DNA from 3 places in the Streptomyces sp. NPDC057280 genome. Region 2 is predicted to be linked to each of the others. Evidence: riboswitches for the same ligand, from Rfam matches in the RefSeq annotation. Region 2 holds a riboswitch; each other region holds the start of a gene.
What was found. A riboswitch is a leader RNA that binds a small molecule or an ion and turns the genes downstream of it on or off. The one in region 2 is predicted to bind thiamine pyrophosphate.
Positions count from the first base shown of each region.

Region 1: linked by a shared signal. The riboswitch ahead of thiO (glycine oxidase ThiO) and the one ahead of ACFUO4_RS35180 (thiamine ABC transporter substrate binding subunit) in region 2 are both predicted to bind thiamine pyrophosphate.
Region 3: linked by a shared signal. The riboswitch ahead of thiC (phosphomethylpyrimidine synthase ThiC) and the one ahead of ACFUO4_RS35180 (thiamine ABC transporter substrate binding subunit) in region 2 are both predicted to bind thiamine pyrophosphate.

Region 1 is NZ_JBHUYR010000002.1:1,274,859-1,277,115, forward strand. Features, by position in the region: gene thiS (sulfur carrier protein ThiS) at 1-79, opposite strand, end outside; gene thiO (glycine oxidase ThiO) at 76-1,236, opposite strand; TPP riboswitch at 1,234-1,345, opposite strand; gene ACFUO4_RS16315 (hypothetical protein) at 1,398-1,748, shown strand; gene ACFUO4_RS16320 (NAD(P)/FAD-dependent oxidoreductase) at 1,838-2,257, shown strand, end outside.
Region 2 is NZ_JBHUYR010000008.1:123,453-125,709, reverse strand. Features, by position in the region: gene rlmN (23S rRNA (adenine(2503)-C(2))-methyltransferase RlmN) at 25-1,131, shown strand; TPP riboswitch at 1,175-1,282, shown strand; gene ACFUO4_RS35180 (thiamine ABC transporter substrate binding subunit) at 1,279-2,257, shown strand, end outside.
Region 3 is NZ_JBHUYR010000007.1:315,206-317,462, forward strand. Features, by position in the region: gene ACFUO4_RS33795 (YibE/F family protein) at 1-881, opposite strand, end outside; TPP riboswitch at 953-1,142, shown strand; gene thiC (phosphomethylpyrimidine synthase ThiC) at 1,135-2,257, shown strand, end outside.

The sequences.
Region 1 (2,257 bases), on a different contig from region 2:
GGGTGAGGGCGCGCACGACGGTGTCGAGGGCCGTGCCGGGGGCGAACTGGCGCGGCTCCCCGTTGACGGAGATGTTCATGCGGGCTGCTCCGTGAGGTGCTTCGTGAATCGCCTGGGGGTGAAGGGGCGGGCCTCGTCCGGGAGTTCACCGGTGGTCAGGGCGTGGGCCATGGCATCGCCGGTGACCGGCGTCAGCAGCACGCCGTTGCGGTAGTGGCCGGTGGCCAGCAACAGCCCCGGCAGCTCGGTCGGGCCGAGCAGGGGCGCGTTGTCGGGGGAGCCGGGGCGCAGCCCCGCGCGGGTCTCCGTCAGCGGCAGCTCGGTGATGCCGGGGACCAGTTCGTGCGCGTCGCGCAGCAGCTCGTACACCCCGCCCGCGGTCACCGTCGTGTCCCAGCCCTGCTCCTCGCTGGTCGCCCCGATCACCAGCTCGCCGTTCTCCCGCGGGACGAGATAGACGTGGCTGCCGCGCACCACGGCCCGCACGGTCCGGCTCAGGAACGGCGCGTACCGCTGAGGCACGGTCAGCCGCAGCACCTGCCCCTTCACCGGACGCACCGGCGGCAGCACGGCCTGGGGGACCCCCGCGAGACGTCCGCTGAGGCTGCCCGCCGCCAGCACGACCTGCCCCGCGCCCAGCCGCGTACCGCCGGTCGTGGTGACGCCTGCGGCCCGGTCCCGCACGACGTCGAGCCGCTCGGCCCAGTCGCGGTGGAACACCACGCCCGCCCGCTCGCAGGCGGCCAGCAGCGCCCTGGTCAGCCGCCGGGGGTCGATCTGGTGGTCGCCGTCCACCCGCAGCCCGCCGCGCACGCCCGGCGCGAGCATCGGCTCCAGACGCCGGCACTCACGCCCCGACAGCCACTCGGACTCCAGCCCCGACTGCTGCTGCAGGGCGTGCAGTTCGCGCAGATGGGCGCGGTCGTCGGCGTCCAGGGCGACGGCGAGCGTGCCGCAGCGGCGGTGGCCGAGGTCGAGCCCGGTCAGGTCGGTCAGCTCGGCCGCGAAACCCGGATAGCGGCGGGCCGAGGCCAGGTTCAGGCCGAGCAGGGTCTGCTCGCCGTAATGGAGTTCGGTGACGGCGGCGAGCATGCCGGCCGCCACCTGGGCGGCCCCGCCGCCCGGTTCGGGGTCCACGACAGCCGTGGCGAAACCGCGCTGCGCGGCCCGCCAGGCCGTGACGAGGCCGATGATTCCGCCCCCGACGACGAGGACGTCTGACGTACGTGAGGACATGGGCGTCCAGCCCCTCCCTTCGCCGGCATGACCCGGATCAGGTTCGTACGGTCGGAGGCCGCCAGCCTCCCTCTCAGCCCGGTGCGTCCGGGCTCCCGCGAGTGCTCTACGTTGGCCACCCTAGCCCGACGTCGTATGTCTCAGTAAGGGAGCCTCTCTCGGTGGCACGCTCGCTCGACGGTCTCGTCCTCGCCCCGGTCGCCGACCAAGCGCCAGGTCAGGTGGGGACCCGGACCCGGTTCACCTACCACGAGAAGGACGGCGAGATCTGGGCCGAGTACGCCGGTGGCGATGTCGTCCGCGGGCACCTGGTGGGCACGCGCGCGGGCGACCGGCTCGACTTCCGGTACGTGCAGCTGAAGCACGACGGGACGACGTCGAGCGGGCACTGCGTGTCGACGGTCGTGGAGCTCGCGGACGGGCGGGTGCGCCTTGAGGAGCGCTGGGAGTGGGAGTCGCAGCCCGGCAGCGGGACCAGCGTTGTGGAGCAGGTCACTGTGCAGGGCTCCTGACTGACAAATTGTCAGTTGTCTATGGTGATCAGGTGAGCGACGAGACGGAGACGCAGGCGCGGCGGCGTGTGGTCGTGGTCGGCGCTGGCATGGCCGGCGTACAGACCGCGGTGGCCCTGCGCGAACAGGGCTTCACCGGCACGGTGACGCTGATCGGCGCGGAACCCCACCAGCCCTACGACCGGCCGCCGCTGTCCAAGGCGGTGCTGCTCGGCAAGGCCGAGGGCTCCGCCTTCGACGTCGACTTCGAGGCGCTCGGCATCGAACTGCGGCTCGGCCTCGAGGTGCTGGGCGTCCGCCCGGCCGACCACGAACTGGACACCGAGGGCGGTCCGGTGCCGTACGACGTCCTGGTCCTCGCCACCGGCGCCGAACCGATCCGGCTGCCCGGCACGGAGGGCGTCCCCGGCGTCCATCTGCTGCGCACCCTCGACGACGCCGAACGGCTGCGCCCGGTGCTCGCCCGGCAGCACGACATCGTGGTCGTCGGCGCGGGCTGGATCGGCGCC
Region 2 (2,257 bases):
TCGATCTGCGACACTGGTACAGCCATGCCTAAGCCCGGAGAACTCACTTTCGTCGCCCCGCGCGGAGCCAAGAAGCCGCCGCGGCACCTTGCCGATCTCACTCCTGCCGAGCGCAAGGATGTCGTGGCCGAGATCGGTGAGAAGCCGTTTCGTGCCAAGCAGCTCTCGCAGCACTACTTCGCGCGGTACGCGCACGACCCGGAGCAGTGGACGGACATTCCGGCCGGCGCTCGCGGCAAGCTGCAGGAGGCGCTGCTTCCTGTGCTGATGACCGTCGTCCGGCATCTGTCGACCGACCAGGGGACCACACGCAAGACGCTGTGGCGGCTGTTCGACGGGACGCTCGTCGAGTCGGTGCTGATGCGGTATCCGGACCGGGTCACGATGTGCATCTCGTCGCAGGCCGGGTGCGGGATGAACTGCCCCTTCTGCGCCACCGGGCAGGCGGGGCTGGACCGGAACCTGTCCACCGCCGAGATCGTCCATCAGATCGTCGACGGGATGCGCGCGCTCCGGGACGGGGAGGTGCCCGGTGGGCCCGCGCGGCTCTCCAACATCGTCTTCATGGGCATGGGCGAGCCCCTCGCCAACTACAAGCGGGTCGTGCAGTCGATCCGTGCGCTGACCGATCCGGCTCCGGACGGGCTCGGGCTGTCGCAGCGGGGTATCACCGTCTCGACGGTCGGGCTGGTGCCGGCCATTCACCGGTTCGCCGACGAAGGGTTCAAGTGCCGGCTCGCCATCTCGCTGCACGCTCCCGATGACGAGCTGCGCGACACCCTCGTCCCCGTGAACACGCGCTGGAAGGTGCGCGAGGTGCTCGACGCCGGGTTCGAGTACGTCGAGAAGTCCGGGCGGCGGCTGTCGATCGAGTACGCGCTCATCCGGGACATCAACGACCAGGCATGGCGTGGGGACCGGCTCGGGCGGCTGCTGCGCGGCAAGCCCGTGCACGTCAATCTCATCCCGCTCAACCCGACCCCGGGCTCGAAGTGGACCGCCTCGCGGCCCGAGGACGAGAAGGCCTTCGTCGAGGCCATCGCCGCGCACGGCGTGCCGGTGACCGTCCGGGACACCCGGGGCCAGGAGATCGACGGGGCCTGCGGTCAGCTCGCGGCCGGCGAACGGTAGTCTGACCGTCGCAAGAACACCTTCGTATACCTAACTTCATATATCTATCCGACAGGGGAGCGCCACAGCGCTGAGAGTGCGGCCGTCGGGCCGCAGACCCTCTGAACCTCGCCCAGGTCATTCTGGGTAGGAAGTTCGGTCATCACCGTGAGTAGCAAGAAGTACTGTGCTGTCGTCGTCGGCCTCGGCCTGGTCGCGCTGTCCGCGTGCGGGTCGTCCGACGAGGGCGGCTCCCAGAGCGAGTCCAAGACCGTCACGCTCGTCAGCCACAACTCGTGGGCCGTCTCCAAGAGCGTCCTCGCCGCCTTCGAGAAGGAGTCCGGCTACAAGGTCAAGGTCCTGGAGGACGGCGACGCCGGGCAGGCCGTCAACAAGGCGATCCTGACCAAGGACAACCCACAGGGCGACGTCTTCTTCGGCGTCGACAACACCCTGCTGTCCCGGGCGCTCGACAACGGACTGTTCCAGTCGTACGAGGCCAAGGGCGCCGACACCATCAAGCCCGGCTACCGGGTCGACGGGGACAAGGTCACGCCCATCGACACCGGCGACATCTGCCTCAACTACGACAAGGCCTGGTTCAGCAAGCACAAGCTCCAGCCGCCCACGTCGTACGACGATCTGGTCAAGCCCGCCTACAAGGACCTCCTCGTCACCGAGAACGCCTCCACCTCCTCGCCGGGGCTCGGGTTCCTGCTCGGTACCGCCGCCAAGTACGGCGACGACGGCTGGGAGGCGTACTGGACCAAGCTCAAGGCCAACGGCGTCAAGGTCGTCGACGGCTGGGAGCAGGCCTACAACGAGGAGTTCTCCGGGTCCGCCGGCGGCAAGAAGGCGAAGGCCGACCGGCCGCTCGTCGTCTCGTACGCCTCCTCGCCGCCCGCCGAGGTCATCTACGCCGACCCGAAGCCCTCGACCGCGCCGACCGGTGTCGTCGACGGCACCTGCTTCCGGCAGGTCGAGTACGCGGGACTGCTGAGCAACGCGAAGAACAGCACGGGCGGCAAGGCCCTCATCGACTTCCTCCTGACCAAGAAGTTCCAGGAGGACATGCCGCTCAACATGTTCGTCTACCCGGTGGTGGAGGGCGCCGCCGTGCCCGCCGAGTTCACGAAGTACGGTCCCG
Region 3 (2,257 bases), on a different contig from region 2:
TTCGGGGCGGAGGGCTCGTAGGCGACCACGACCTTCTGGCCCTCGTGCAGCTGCCGCGACTGGTCCGGCTGCACGATCTCGGTGAACGTACGGCCCTTGTCCTTCCCGGTGTCGACGCGGATGGTGGCCTTCTTGCAGGTGCCGCCGGCTTCTTGCTGGGCGGAGGAGCCCTCGGCGGTAGAGGTGTCGCCGGTCGGCGTCTCGCCCGAGGCGTTGACGGACTTGCAGCTCACCTCGTCGACCTTGGTGACGGTGGCCTGTTGGGTCTGCCGGTCGAAGCCGACGCCGGTGCGCTCGTGCGCGGGGGCACCGCCGGGCCACAGCACGGCGAGGCCCACCAGAACGGCGGCGCCGAACGGGATGAGGATCGCCGCGATGACCTTGCGCAGGTGCTGGGAGACGGGGGCTGCGGGGCCGTGGCTGTGACTGTGGCCGTGCGAGTGACCGTGCCCACCGCCACCGCCACCGCCACCGCCACCTCCCGCGCCACCGCCACCTCCCGTGCCACCGGCATCCCCTGCGCCGCTGCCTTCCCTTGGGAGGCCGCCGTGCCCGCCACCCGTGTCGTGGGCGTGCTCGTGGCTGTGGCCGGGTGCGCCGGGAGAGCGGTGACCGGGGTCGTGACCAGGGTGGTATCCGCCGCCGCTTGCCGACCCGCGTTCGACCCGGCCGCCGGGTCGGGGGCCGTGCTCGAATCCCCCGCCAGGGCCGGGCCCGTTCCAGCCGCTCGACCCGGACCCGTTCCAGTCATCCGACCCGGACTCGTGCCATTCGTCCGACCCAGGCCTGTTCCAGTCATCCGGCCCGGGCTGAGCGCCGCCTCTGCGGCCGGGGCCACGGGGTGGCTCGGGCGGATACGGGGGCTGCGGTGTCGTGGTCACCGACCGATCATCGCAAGAACGGCAGGGGCCCCCTGTTCACCGCGCCCGAATTGACGCTAGCGTGGAGCCACCTTTGTACACGCGGGAGCTCGGAGCACCGGGCTGAGAGGGCGCTGACCTCCGTCCCAGCGATGTTTCACGTGGAACGTCGTCACCAGTGAGTGACGTTGCCCACGAAACATCGACAGACGGAAACCGCTGCGTCGACCGCCGAACCTGTTACCGGGTAATGCCGGCGTAGGGAGTAGGTCTCATGACCATCAAGGACGCACGCACGCCTGCCTCCAGCCAGGACGAACAGCTCATCGCGGGCGAACAGTCCTCGGAGAGCGGGAAGTCCATCGGCTGGCACAAGGGGTACGTCGAGGGCTCGCGCCCCGACCTTCGAGTGCCGGTCCGTCAGGTGCACCTCACCAACGGGCAGTCGGTCACGCTGTACGACACATCGGGCCCGTACACCGATCCGCTGGTCGATACCGATGTCCGCCGGGGCCTGGCCCCGCTGCGGGAGAACTGGATCATCGCCCGCGGCGACACCGAGGAGTACGCGGGCCGTCCCGTCCGTCCTGAGGACGACGGCATCAAGCACACCTCGCCGCGGGGCGGCAATCTGCGCAACCTCGACGCGGTCTTCCCGGGGCGGCCCCGGCTGCCGCGCCGGAGCCGTGACGGCGGGGCGGTGACGCAGCTGGCGTATGCGCGCCGTGGCGAGATCACGCCCGAGATGGAGTACGTGGCCATCCGGGAGAACGTGGCGCCCGAGGTCGTGCGGGAGGAGATCGCGGCGGGGCGCGCGGTGCTCCCCGCGAACGTCAACCACCCGGAGATCGAGCCGATGATCATCGGCAAGCGGTTCCTGGTGAAGGTCAACGCCAACATCGGCAACTCCGCGGTCACCTCCTCCATCGAGGAGGAGGTCGAGAAGATGACCTGGGCGACCCGCTGGGGCGCCGACACGGTCATGGACCTGTCCACCGGCCGCAACATCCACACCACGCGTGAATGGGTGCTGCGCAACTCCCCCGTCCCCATCGGCACGGTGCCGCTCTACCAGGCGCTGGAGAAGGTCGACGGCAAGGCCGAGGAGCTGACCTGGGAGATCTACAAGGACACGGTCATCGAGCAGGCCGAGCAGGGCGTGGACTACATGACGGTCCACGCGGGCGTGCGTCTGCCGTACGTCCCGCTGACCGCCAACCGCAAGACGGGCATCGTCTCGCGCGGCGGCTCGATCATGGCGGCGTGGTGCCTCGCACACCACAAGGAGAGCTTCCTCTACGAGAACTTCGAGGAACTATGCGAGATCCTCGCCGCCTACGACGTCACGTACTCGCTCGGCGACGGCCTCCGGCCCGGCTCGATCGCGGACGCCAACG